Linked DNA regions of Piscinibacter gummiphilus. Each later gene encodes a partner of the first gene's protein in a complex. Links are inferred from orthologs where the notes say so. Each region holds a gene or a part of one and is shown on either strand. Other genes may lie near its edges. The genes, in order: accC and accD.

Region 1 (6,326 bases):
GTGCCCGCGGACACGGTGGCCGCGTGGCTCGGGCGAGTGGCCTCGCCCGAGTGAGGCCTGCGATCAGGCCGCGATCGACGGGTCGATCGTGTGGTTCTGTCCGCCGCGCTGCGCGATCTTGAGCGCGCCGATGCGGTTGCCGAGTTCGATGCACTTGGCGAGCGGCCAGCCGCGTTCCAGGCCGAAGAGCAGGGCGCCGCGGAAGGCGTCGCCGCAGCCGGTGGGGTCGAGGACCTCGGTGGCCTTCACGCCCGGGATGTGCGTGCGCACGCCCTGTTCCCACAGTTCGCAGCCCTCGGCGCCGAGGGTCACGATCACGCCCTTCAGGTGGGAGCGCGAGAGCGACTCGAGCGTGTGGCCCGTGCGGTCGCACAGCATCTTGCCTTCGTAGTCGTTCACGGCGACCCACGTGGCCTGCGAGACGAAGGTCTTCAGGTCGTTGCCGTCGAACATCGGCAGGCCCTGGCCCGGGTCGAAGATGAACGGGATCTTCGCGGCGGCGAGTTGCGCGGCGTGCTGGATCATCGCGTCGCGGCCGTCCGGGGCCACGATGGCGACGCGGATGTCGCGGTCGGTGGGCACGGCGGTCAGGTGCGCCTGCTGCATCGCGCCGGGGTGGAACGCGGTGATCTGGTTGTTGTCCGTGTCGGTGATGATGATCGCCTGCGCGGTGTAGCTGTCCTCGATCACGCGGATCAGGTCGGTGCTCGCGCCCCACGACTTCACGCGGGCCAGGTAGTCCTGCGCGTCGGGACCGGCCGCGGCCATGATCAGCGGGTCACCGCCGAGCTTCGCGAGCGTGTAGGCGATGTTGCCGGCGCAGCCGCCGAACTCGCGGCGCAGCGTGGGCACGAGGAACGACACGTTCAGGATGTGCAACTGCTCGGGCAGGATCTGCTGGGCGAAACGGCCCGGGAACGTGGTGATGGTGTCGTATGCGAGCGAGCCGCAGATCAGGGCTGACATGGGAGGGGTCTCCGTGGTGGCGGCGGCATCGGGTGGCCGCCTGGGGGGTCAAGGATAGAAGATTTCGACGGTGTAGCCGCTCACGCGCGGCCCCTCGGCCGCGAGCACCAGTTGCAGCGTGGCTTCGGCGCCGGCTGCGAGGTGGGCCGGCTGGATGCGGAAGTCGGCGGGCGAGAGCGCGCGCCGCGAGACCATCTGGCCTTCGGAGTCGGTGAGCGTGAGGTCGATCGAGGGCAGCGCGAGGTCCATGTGGCCGCGGTTGCGCAGCACCACCGACAGGCGATACCCGCCGCCGTTCGCCGGCGAGAGCGCGCTGCTTTCCACCGACAGGTCGTCGATGCGGCGCGGCAGGCCCACCGAGCAGCCCAGCTGTTCGCACGCGGCCACCAGCGCCGGGCGTGCGGCCGGCCAGCGGGTGGCCACGACGTCGCGGAAGTGCAGTGCGGCCTGGCCTGCGAGCGTGGCCGACAGCAGCAGCACGAGCAGCGAGAGCCCGAAGCGCACGCGCGGGCTGCGCCAGCGCGCCTTGCGCTTGGCGTCGCGGAGGAAGCCGGGCGAGGCCTTGGCCGACTTCGACGACGTGCTGCGCTTTTTCGGCGGCGGTGGTTCTTCCTCGACCGGCGGGCGTTCGGTGGACGGGTTGTCGGCCTCGACGTCGGCGATCAGCGCGTCGTTGAACTGGGCGTCGGCGAAGTCGACGCGGTCGCGTTCGGCGATGTTCTGGGCAGGCGTCTGCGAGACGTCGTCCTGCTCGGGCTGGAAGAAGCGCGAGTGGATGCGGTCCTCGTCGCTCAGGCTGAAGACGTCCTCGTCCTCGGGCTGTTCGACGGGCGCGCGGTAGGCCGACGTGATGGTCGAGGCCGGCGGCTGCGGTGGCGCGGGGGGCGGGTTCCAGTCGGGCGGGGCGTCGCGTTCGAGGTCGAACAGCCCTTCGATGGCGTTGAAGACCTGGTCACACCGGCCGCACCGCACCCAGCCTTCGGAGACCTTGAGCTGGTCCTGGACGACTCGGAAGACGGTACCGCAGGCGGTGCAACGGGTGGCCAGGCTCATGGCGAAATTTTGCCACGCGCCATCACGGTTTCAGCCGGGCCGTCATCAGGATCCAGCCGTCCTCGCTGTCGCTGACCTCGAGGTCGCACCACGGTGCGTAGGCGGCCTTCAGTTCGTCGGCCTGTCGTTCCAGGATGCCGGCGAGCACGAGGTGACCGCCGGGGGCGACGTGTCCGCACAGCAGCGGGGCCAGCAGCTTGAGCGGTGTCGCGAGGATGTTGGCCAGCACGAGCGGGTACGTGCCGGACGCACCGTCGGGCAGCGCCGCCTTCAGCGTGACGCCGTTGGCCGCCGCGTTGGCGTTGGTGGAGATCACGGCCGCCTCGTCGATGTCGACCGCGTCGATGTCGCGGCCGCCATGCAGCGCCGCGCCGATGGCGAGGATGCCCGAGCCGCAGCCGTAGTCGAGCACGCGCGACCACGAGCCCGAGAACGTCGGCGCCTGGTTGGCGATCCAGCGCAGGCACATGCGCGTGGTGGGGTGCGTGCCGGTGCCGAAGGCGAGGCCCGGGTCGAGGCGGATGAAGCGCTCGGCAGCGGCCGGCGGCTCATGCCACGTGGGCACGATCCAGAACGACGGCGTGATCTCGACCGGCGAGAACTGCGACTGCGTGAGCCGCACCCAGTCCTGCTCGACGACCGGACGCATGGCCTGCACGTGCACCTTCTCCTGCGCCCAGTCCTGGGCGAGCAGCAGCGTGGCGGCTTCGGTGGCGACGTCCTCGTCGGCGAACAGCGCGGTCACGACCGAACGCTGCCAGCCCGCGCTGGGCGGGGGCATGCCCGGTTCGCCGAACAGCGCGCGTTCGGCATCGGTGTCGGCATCGGCGTCTTCCACCGACACCGACAGGGCCTCGAGTTCGTCCATCAACGCATCGGACACGGACTCGACGAGGTCCTCCGGCACCAGGAGCAGCAGTTCGATCATCAGCGCTTGTGCTGGCTCATCCAGCCTTCGAGGTAATGGATGCTGGTGCCGCCTTCGACGAACTTCGCGTCGACCATCAGCTCGCGGTGCAGCGGGATGTTGGTCAGGATGCCTTCGACGACCGTCTCGGACAGCGCGATGCGCATGCGGGCGATGGCCTGCTCGCGCGTGTCGCCGTGCGTGATGATCTTGCCGATCATCGAGTCGTAGTTGGGCGGCACGAAGTAGTTCGTGTACGCATGCGAGTCGACGCGCACGCCCGGGCCACCCGGCGCGTGCCAGGCGGTGATGCGGCCGGGCGACGGCGTGAACTTGTACGGGTCCTCGGCGTTGACGCGGCACTCGATGGCGTGGCCGTGCATCTGGATCTGGCGCTGCGTGAACGGCAGCTTCTCGCCGGCCGCGACGCGGATCTGCATCTGCACGATGTCGATGCCGGTCACGAGTTCGGTCACCGGGTGCTCCACCTGCACGCGGGTGTTCATCTCGATGAAGTAGAACTCGCCGTTCTCGTAGAGGAACTCGAACGTGCCGGCCCCGCGGTAGCCGATGCGCTTGCACGCGGCGGCGCAGCGGTCGCCGATCTTCTCGATCACGCGGCGCGGGATGCCCGGCGCCGGGGCTTCCTCGATGATCTTCTGGTGGCGGCGCTGCATGGAGCAGTCGCGCTCGCCCAGCCAGACGGCGTTCTTGTGCTCGTCGGCGAGGATCTGGATCTCGATGTGGCGCGGGTTCTCGAGGAACTTCTCCATGTAGACCGCCGGGTTGCCGAACGCGGCACCGGCTTCGCTGCGCGTGGTCTGCACGGCGTGGATCAGCGCGGCCTCGGTGTGCACGACACGCATGCCGCGGCCACCGCCGCCGCCCGCGGCCTTGATGATCACCGGGTAGCCGATGGCGCGGGCCTGGCGGATGATCTCCTTCGGGTCTTCGGGCAGGGCACCTTCGGAGCCGGGCACGCACGGCACACCGGCCTTGATCATGGCCTGCTTGGCCGAGACCTTGTCGCCCATGATCCGGATGGATTCTGGCGTGGGGCCGATGAACGTGAAGCCGCTCTGCTCGACCCGCTCGGCGAAGTCGGCGTTCTCGGACAGGAAGCCGTAGCCGGGGTGGATGGCTTCCGCGTCGGTGACCTCGGCCGTCGAGATGATCGCCGGCATGTTGAGGTAGCTCTGGGCCGAGGCGGCGGGGCCGATGCAGACGGCCTCGTCGGCGAGCTTGACGTACTTGGCGTCCCGGTCGGCCTCGGAGTAGACGACGACGGACTTGACGCCCATCTCGCGGCAGGCGCGCTGGATTCGCAGCGCGATCTCCCCGCGGTTGGCAATGAGGATCTTCTTGAACATGCCGCGCTTACTCGATGATGAACAGCGGCTGACCGAACTCGACGGCCTGGCCGTTCTCGCACATCACCTTCGTGACCGTGCCGGACTTGTCGGCTTCGATCTCGTTCATGATCTTCATGGCTTCGATGATGCAGATGGCCTGGCCTTCCTTGACCACGGTGCCCACTTCCACGAAGGGCTTCGCGCCCGGGCTGGCCGCGCCATAGAACGTGCCGACCATCGGCGACTTGACCGTGTGGCCGGCGGGTTCGGCCGGGGCTGCGGCGACGGCCGGCGCGGCGGCGGCAACCGCGGGAGCGGCCACCGGTGCGGGCACGGCAGCCTGCTGGACCACCGGGGCTGCGGTCATCACCACGGCCGCGTTCGGGTCCGCCTTCACGATGCGCACCTTGCCATCCGCTTCGGTGATCTCGAGTTCAGAGATGTTCGACTCCGACACGAGGTCGATCAGGGTCTTCAGTTTGCGCAGGTCCATGAGTTCTCCAACTGCAGTCTTTGTTCGAGGAGGCCGGGTGTCGCCGCGGGGCGCGGTCGCACCGGCTTGTAAGGGTCTGGTGAGAGCCGGTCAGGCAGGGCGGCTGGCGAGGTCGCGTTCGATCGCGTGACCCAGTGCCAGGCGGTAGCCCTTGTGTCCGAGGCCGACGATGATGCCGTCGGCCAGGTCGGAAAAGTACGAATGATGCCGGAACGGTTCGCGGCGGTGCACGTTCGACAGGTGCACTTCGATGAACGGGATCGCCACGCCCGCCAGCGCGTCGCGCAGCGCGACACTGGTGTGGGTGTAGGCGGCGGGGTTGATCACGATGAACGTGGTGCCGTCGGTGCGAGCGGCCTGCACGCGGTCGACGAGGGCGCCTTCGTGGTTGCTCTGGAAGGTTTTCACCTCCACTCCGGCATCCGCGCCCAATTTCGTCAATTCGGCATTGATCTGTTCCAAAGTCACCGACCCATACACCGTCGGCTCGCGGGTGCCGAGCAGGTTGAGGTTGGGGCCGTGAAGAACGAGAACTGCCATTGCGTCAGCGCCGTGGAATTTGCGAAGGCTGAACTTTACGCGCTTTAGGCGCTTTTGGCCGCAATTCTTGAAATTCTTGTCGGACAGGGCTTACGCGTTCACCCGTTTGGCCCAATCGGCCAGGTTTTCTTCGGTCAAGGCTCCGAGTTTGCGGTCCACCACCCGGCCCTCGCGGTCGAACACCACGCTGAAGGGCAACCCGCCGTTGGCGTTGCCGAGCGATCGCGACAGTTCGACCCCTTCCATGCCCGCGAGCCCGATCTTGAACCCGATCGACCGCGCGGCGAGGAATTCTCTCACGGGAGTGGGCCCGTCGACTGCCAGGCCCACCACTTGCCATCCGGCGGCCGCCTGCGCGCGCTGGAACGCGTCCAGCATCGGCATCTCCTTGACGCACGGCGCGCACCAGGTGGCCCAGAAGTTGAGCAGCAGCGGCTTGCCCTGGAGGGACGACATCGGCAGCGTGCCGCCAGCCGGCGCGTCGAACTGCATGCGCCAGAGCGCGGCTTCCGGGCCGGGGGCGGAGGGGCGCTGCTGCCACCAGGCGAGGCCGGCGCCCGCGCCGACGGCGGCCACGGCCGCGCCGCTGATCAGGAGGTGTCGTCGGTTCATGGGGTGGGCGGGGTGTCCTGGAGGAGGCGGCGCAGGGCCGGCAGGTCGCCGCGTTCGGTGCGGCCCTGGGTGTCGGCCTTCAGCGCGCCCCGCAGGTCGTCGAAGTCGAGGATGCTCAGGTGGAGCGTGACCAGCTCGCCGAGTTCCGCGTTCGGCACCGCGAAGCTCAGCACGTCGATCGGGCGGTTGCGGGGACCGTCGACGCTGCCGACGTCGAACTCGACGCGGCGGTCCAGCAGGAAGATCTCCGCTTCCTTCGAGTCGTCGCAGAAGAGTTGCAGGTGGATGCTGTTGAGCCGGGTGGCGGTGCCGCGCCAGACGGCGCCGGTCAGGTGGGGCCGGAAGGCCTGCAGCCGTTCCATCCAGGTGGCCGCGGTCTCGCGCAGCGCGCGCAGCTCGGCGG
Region 2 (6,457 bases), 2.6 Mb from region 1 along the record:
TTCATCGCACCGAACACCACGCGGGTGCGCGGGTGGAAGGGCATGTTGTCGAGGTTGTTCACGAGCGTGGCCACCGCGTGCGGGTTGTGCGCCACGTCGAGCACCACGGTGGGCTGCCCCGGCATGATCTGGAACCGGCCCGGCAGTTCGACGATGGCCAGGCCGTTGCGGATCGCCTGTGCCGTGACGGGGAGCCGGTCGCGCAGGGCCTCGAACACGGCGATCATGCCGGAGGCGTTCAGCAGCTGGTTCGCACCGCGCAGCGCCGGGTACGCCAGCGCGTTGAAGCGCTTGCTGCGGCCCGCCCAGCCCCACTGCTGCTTGTCGCCGGCGTAGTTGAAATCGCGGCCGATCTGCCACAGGTCGGCCCCGATGGCCTCGGCATGAGCCGCCAGGCTCGCGGGCGGCACCGGGTCGCTCACGATGGCCGGCTTGCCCGGGCGCATGATCTGGGCCTTCTCGCGGCCGATGGATTCGCGGTCCGGCCCCAGGTAATCCATGTGGTCGAGGTCGATGCTGGTGATGACAGCGCAGTCGGTGTCGATCACGTTGACCGCGTCCAGTCGGCCGCCCAGGCCCACTTCCAGGATGACGAAGTCGACGTCCGCCTGCGACAGCAGACGCATGATGGCGAGCGTGGTGAACTCGAAGTACGTGAGGGTGATGTCACCCCTCGCCTGCTCCACCGCCTCGAAGTGCGGCACGAGGTCGGCCGCGGACACCATCGCGCCGTTGACGCGGCAGCGCTCCTCGAAGTGCACGAAGTGCGGCTTGATGTAGAGCCCCACACGGTAGCCCGCCTGCAGGCCCACGGCCTCCAGCATCGCGCACGTGGAGCCCTTGCCGTTGGTGCCGGCCACGGTGACGACGGGCACCTTGAACGCGAGCCCCAGGCGCGCCTTCAGCTCGGTCATGCGCGACAGCGTCATGTCGATGGTGCTGGGGTGCAGGCGCTCGCAGTGGGCGAGCCATTCGTCGAGGTTGGTGGGCAACGGCATGGCGGGTGACTCGGGAAGCACAAGGGCGGCCGAAGCCGCCCTTGGGTGGAACAGAGAGAGAAGGATCAGGCGACCGCGTCGGCGCTCTGACGCTGCAGCATCGCGAGCGCACGCGCGATGGTGCCGCGCAGCTCCCGGCGGTCGACGATCATGTCGACGGCACCCTTCTGCACGAGGAACTCGGCGCGCTGGAAGCCTTCGGGCAGCTTCTCGCGCACGGTGTCCTGGATCACGCGCGGACCGGCGAAGCCGATCAGGGCCTTCGGTTCGGCGATGACCATGTCGCCCATGAACGCGAAGCTCGCCGACACGCCACCCATCGTCGGGTCGGTCAGCACGCTGACGTACGGCAGCTTCGCCTTCGCCAGGCGCGTGAGCGCGGCGTTGGTCTTGGCCATCTGCATCAGGCTCAGCAGGCCTTCCTGCATGCGCGCGCCGCCGGTGGCGGTGAAGCTGATGAAGGGCACCTTCTGCTCGACGGCGGTCTCGACGCCTCGCACGAAGCGTTCGCCCACCACGGAGCCCATCGAGCCGCCCATGAAGTCGAACTCGAAGCAGGCCGCCACCACGGGGATGGTGTGGATGGCACCGCCCATCACGACGAGCGCATCGGTCTCGCCGGTGGCTTCCATCGCGGCCTTGAGGCGCTCGGGGTACTTCTTGCTGTCCTTGAACTTCAGCGCGTCGACCGGCACCACTTCCTGGCCCAGCTCGTAGCGGCCTTCGCCGTCGAGGAAGGCGTTCAGGCGCGCGCGGGCGCCGATGCGGTGGTGGTGGCCGCACTTCGGGCAGACGTTGACGTTCTGCTCGAGGTCGTTCTTGTAGAGCACCGTCTCGCAGGACGGGCACTTGATCCAGAGACCTTCGGGGACCGTGCGGCGTTCGCTCGGGTCGGTCTGCTGCATCTTGGGAGGCAGCAGTTTTTCAAGCCAACTCATCGGTGGACTCCTTTCAGGGTGTCGAGCGCGGTGCGGATTTCAGCGATGAACTTCGCCGCCTCGGAAACGACATTGTCGCGTGTTTGGACTTCCAGAATCTGGATGAGTTTCGACCCGATCACGACCGCATCGGACACTTCGCCGACGGCCTTGGCCGTTTCGGCGTCACGGATGCCGAAACCGACCCCGACCGGCACGCCCACGTGGGCCTTGATGCGCGGCACCATGGTGGCCACCGCGCCGGTGTCCAGGTTCCCGGCCCCGGTCACACCCTTCAGCGAGACATAGTACACATAGCCGCGGGCGATGCGGCCCACGTCCTTCATGCGCTGCTCGGTGGACGTGGGGGCCAGCAGGAAGATGGGGTCGAGCTGGTGCGCGGCCAGACGGGCTGCGAAGGCCTCGCATTCCTCGGGCGGATAGTCGACCACCAGCACGCCGTCCACGCCGGCCTCGGCCGCGTCGCGCACGAAGGCATCGGCGCCCAGGCGCTGGTCGTAGCGTTCGATGGGGTTCGCATAGCCCATCAGCACGATCGGGGTGGTCTGGTTCTTCTCGCGGAAGGCACGCACGTAGGCGAGCACCTGCGGGGTGCCGATGCCGTGCGACAGCGCACGTTCGGCGGCCCGCTGGATGACGGGACCGTCGGCCATGGGATCGGAGAACGGCACGCCCAGCTCGATCACGTCGGCACCGGCCTCGGCCATCGCGAGCATCAGCTCGACGGTGGCATCGGGGAACGGGTCACCGGCGGCGATGTAGGGGATCAGTGCCTTGCGGCCTTTTGCCTTGAGGGCGTCGAAACACGCTTTGATGCGGCTCATGCGCGGCCTTTCGCGAGCGCTTCGGCGCCCTTCACGGTGCGGCCGGCTTCCGAGGGCCGGTTGTAGAACGACGCGCCGGACAGGTCGGCGACGGTGCCGATGTCCTTGTCGCCGCGGCCGGACAGGTTCACGAGCAGGCTCTGGTCGGGGCGCATGGTGTGGGCGAGCTTCAGGGCGTGCGCGAAGGCGTGCGACGACTCGAGCGCGGGGATGATGCCCTCGGTGCGGCACAGGTGGTGGAACGCGGCGAGCGCCTCGGCATCGGTGATGCCGACGTACTCGGCGCGGCCGATGTCCTTCAGGTACGCGTGCTCGGGGCCCACGCCGGGGTAGTCGAGGCCGGCCGAGATCGAGTGGGTCTCAGTGATCTGGCCGTTGTCGTCCTGCAGCAGGTAGGTGCGGTTGCCGTGCAGCACGCCGGGCGAGCCGGCGATCAGCGTGGCGGAGTGCTTGCCGCTGTCGAGGCCCTCGCCCGCCGCCTCGACGCCGATCAGGCGCGTGCCGGCGACGTCGATGTACGGGTAGAAGATGCCCATGGCGTTGCTGCCGCCGCCCACGCACGCGATGACCGCGTCGGGCTGCTTGCCGCCGCCCAGCATGGCCGGCATCTGCACGAGGCACTCGTCGCCGATCACCCGCTGGAAGTCGCGCACCATCGCCGGGTACGGGTGCGGGCCCGCGACCGTGCCGATGATGTAGAACGTGCTCTCGATGTTGGTGACCCAGTCGCGCATGGCTTCGTTCAGCGCGTCCTTCAGGGTCTTGGAGCCGCTTTCCACGGGCACCACGGTGGCGCCCAGCAGGTTCATGCGGTACACGTTGGGCGACTGGCGCTTGACGTCCTCGCTGCCCATGTAGACCACGCACTCCATGCCGTAGCGGGCGCAGATGGTGGCCGTGGCCACGCCGTGCTGGCCGGCGCCGGTCTCGGCGATCACCCGCTTCTTGCCCATGCGGCGCGCGAGCAGCGCCTGGCCGATGGTGTTGTTGACCTTGTGCGCGCCCGTGTGGTTCAGATCCTCGCGCTTCAGGTAGATCTGGGCGCCGCCCAGTTCCCGGCTGGTGCGCGCGGCGTGGTAGATCGGGCTCGGGCGGCCCACGAAGTGGGCCAGTTCGCTGCGGTACTCGGCGAGGAAGTCGGGATCCTTCTGGGCCGCGTCCCACGCGGACTTCAGTTCGTCAAGCGCGTGGATCAGCGTTTCCGCCACGAAGGTGCCGCCATAGGGGCCGAAATGCCCCCGGGCGTCGGGTTGCTGGTAAGTCATGGAAATCCTTGGAATCTTCAGTTGGGCGCGGCGGCCAGCCGGGCATCGGCTTCGCGCACCGCATCGCAGAACCGGCGGATGGCGTGGGCATCCTTGATGCCCTTTGCCGATTCGACGCCGGAACTCACATCAACGGCCCATGGCCGGACCCTGAAGATGCCTTCGATCACATTTTCGGCATGCAACCCACCAGACAAAACGACCGGACGGGACACGCCGTGAGGAATGAGAGACCAATCAAATGCCTTTCCGCTGCCGCCGTAGCTCTCGACGTGGGTGTCGAGCAGCAGGGCCTGAGCGTCGGGATACTGGAGGGCGAAGTTTAACAAATCGAAGCCGGGGGACATGCGGGCGGCCCGCAGGTAGGGACGGCCCGCCTGCCAGCACTGCTCCGGGCGCTCGTCGCCGTGGAACTGCAGCACCGCGTTCGGGATGGCGGCAGTGACCGCCTCGATGAGGGCGGCGCCGGCGTTGACGAACAGCGCGACCGGCGTGACGAAGGGCGGCAGCCGGCTCGCGAGCCGGGCAGCCTTCTCCACGCTCACATGACGCGGGCTTCGCTCGTAGAAGTTGAGGCCGATGGCATCGGCACCTGCCTCGACGGCGGCGTCGACGTCGACTTCGCGGGTGAGGCCGCAGATCTTGATTCGGGTGCGTCGGGTCATGGCACGGGGCGCCGGCAGGCGCAGGAGAAAACCATCGATCGTGAGCGTGGGCGGCTCGGAAATCAGCGGGGCAGCCAGTCCATCGCCGCGGTATGGGTCGGCAGGTCCAGGGCGGGATCGTAGTACGGACCGGCGAAGTACAGCCCCGCCGGGGAAAACGTGGGCGCGGCATGCAGACGCAAGCGAGCGGCCAGCACCTCCGCCATCCAGGACGGCGGTCGCCGTCCGGCACCCACGGCGATCAGGCAGCCCATGATATTGCGGATCATGTGGTGCAGGAAGGCGTTGCCGTCGAAGTCGAAGCGCCAGTACGCCCCGCAGCGGCGGATCTCGATGGCGTTCAGTCGGCGCACCGGCGAATTGGCCTGGCACTCGGACGAGCGGAAGGCGCTGAAGTCGTGTTCGCCGATGAGGACGCACGTGGCCTCGCGCATGCGGTCGCCGTCGAGCGGCGTGAACACCCAGCCGGCGGACCCCACCTCGATGGCCGGTCGCACCGGCGACTCCAGCAGCACGTAGGTGTAGCGCCGCCCGAGGGCGCTGTAGCGGGCGTGGAACTCGGGGCCCACCTCGCGGCACCACAGCACGGCGATGTCGGGGGGCAGGTAGCGGTTGGTGCCCCGCACCCAGGAGTTGAGTTCACGGACCACCGGCGGGTCGATGTGCACGACCTGGTTGAGCCCGTGCACCCCGGTGTCGGTGCGGCCGGCACACATCGTGTCGACAGGCTGGGCAGCGAACTCGGACAGCGCCGACTCGAGCCGGCCCTGCACGGTGGGTTCGACGGGCTGGCGTTGCCAGCCGCTGTAGGCCTGGCCGCGGTAGGCGATGCCCAGCGCGAGCCTCGGGCCCTTCGCCCTCTCGGCCACGGATGCTTCGGCCTCGGAATTCACGCAGGGACCTCAATGAGAACGGCCGGCCGGGAACCCCGAACCGGCCGCATCGGGACGGACTGCAATCAGCCCAGTTCGTCCAGCATGGCCTGGGCACGCAGCTTCACGGAGCCGGTGGCCTTGGCCACCACTTCCTGCAGCAGGTCGCGTGCGCCTTCCATGTCGCCGATCTGGCGGAACTCTTCGGCCAGCTCCAGCTTGCGGGCGATCGGGTCGCCATCTTCGCCGGCGGCTTCGCCCAGGTCGATGTCGGCGAAGTCGGCCGCCGGCGGCGCGCCCTTCACCGGCGTGGCCGGCTGGGTGAGTTCGTCGTTCGGCGAGCCCAGGTCGAGGGAGATCGACGACAGGTCGAACTCCATCGAGCCCGAGTTGGACACCGGCGGCTTGGCCACCGGCTGCGCCGGCGTGGCCGGCAGCGTGGGCTCGTCGAGGTCGAAGCGCATGCCACCCAGGTCGTCCTGCGAGGCGGCCGGGAACGGCTGCGTCTGCTCGGTCAGGCGGGCCGGGGGCGGCTCGGCGGCTTGCGGGGAGTCGTCGAAGCCCAGGTCGAGGTCGAGGTCGACACCCGAACCGGTGCTGTCGAAACCGCTCGACGAACCGGTGCTGGCGCCAAACTCGGACGGCGACGGCAGGACCGACTGCGGCATGGTGCTCGCGCCGAGCAGTTCGGCCGACGGACGGCCATCACCCTCGACCTGCGCGGGCACGCCACCCGGCTGGTACAGCGGGTTCTCGGGTTCGATCTGGAGGCCGAGCTCCTGGGCCTTGGCCCAGTCCTCGCCCTGCCCGCCCGTCAGGCCGTACAGCTGCGTGGCCAGCAGTTCGAAGCCCTTCGTGTCACGGCGCTTGGCGTAGACCTCGAGCAGCTTGGTGC

What was found.
Region 2: the proteins of accC (region 1) and accD are in contact, whole or in part, in a solved structure (PDB 8UXZ), measured with the Escherichia coli proteins. The link is inferred for Piscinibacter gummiphilus from one-to-one orthologs.

Annotation. Positions count from the first base shown.
Region 1 is NZ_CP015118.1:5,286,950-5,293,275, reverse strand. What follows is about bases 2,122-4,989. They hold accC (acetyl-CoA carboxylase biotin carboxylase subunit), read right to left. Parts: upstream 4,297-4,989; coding sequence 2,947-4,296; downstream 2,122-2,946. Other genes in these bases: aroQ (type II 3-dehydroquinate dehydratase), read right to left, coding at 4,862-4,989; accB (acetyl-CoA carboxylase biotin carboxyl carrier protein), read right to left, coding at 4,304-4,771; prmA (50S ribosomal protein L11 methyltransferase), read right to left, coding at 2,122-2,947. In the rest of the region: A4W93_RS24195 (DUF167 domain-containing protein), read left to right, coding at 1-54; A4W93_RS24190 (carbohydrate kinase family protein), read right to left, coding at 64-966; A4W93_RS30145 (zinc-ribbon and DUF3426 domain-containing protein), read right to left, coding at 1,015-2,019; more of prmA, read right to left, coding at 2,042-2,121; more of aroQ, read right to left, coding at 4,990-5,311; A4W93_RS24160 (TlpA disulfide reductase family protein), read right to left, coding at 5,402-5,923; A4W93_RS24155 (hypothetical protein), read right to left, coding at 5,920-6,326. UniProt on the Escherichia coli protein: This protein is a component of the acetyl coenzyme A carboxylase complex; first, biotin carboxylase catalyzes the carboxylation of the carrier protein and then the transcarboxylase transfers the carboxyl group to form malonyl-CoA.
Region 2 is NZ_CP015118.1:2,635,893-2,642,349, reverse strand. What follows is about bases 1-2,999. They hold accD (acetyl-CoA carboxylase, carboxyltransferase subunit beta), read right to left. Parts: upstream 1,937-2,999; coding sequence 1,064-1,936; downstream 1-1,063. Other genes in these bases: trpB (tryptophan synthase subunit beta), read right to left, coding at 2,757-2,999; trpA (tryptophan synthase subunit alpha), read right to left, coding at 1,933-2,760; folC (bifunctional tetrahydrofolate synthase/dihydrofolate synthase), read right to left, coding at 1-998. In the rest of the region: more of trpB, read right to left, coding at 3,000-4,025; A4W93_RS11720 (phosphoribosylanthranilate isomerase), read right to left, coding at 4,043-4,690; tRNA pseudouridine(38-40) synthase TruA, read right to left, coding at 4,753-5,559; A4W93_RS11710 (motility hub landmark protein FimV), read right to left, coding at 5,649-6,457.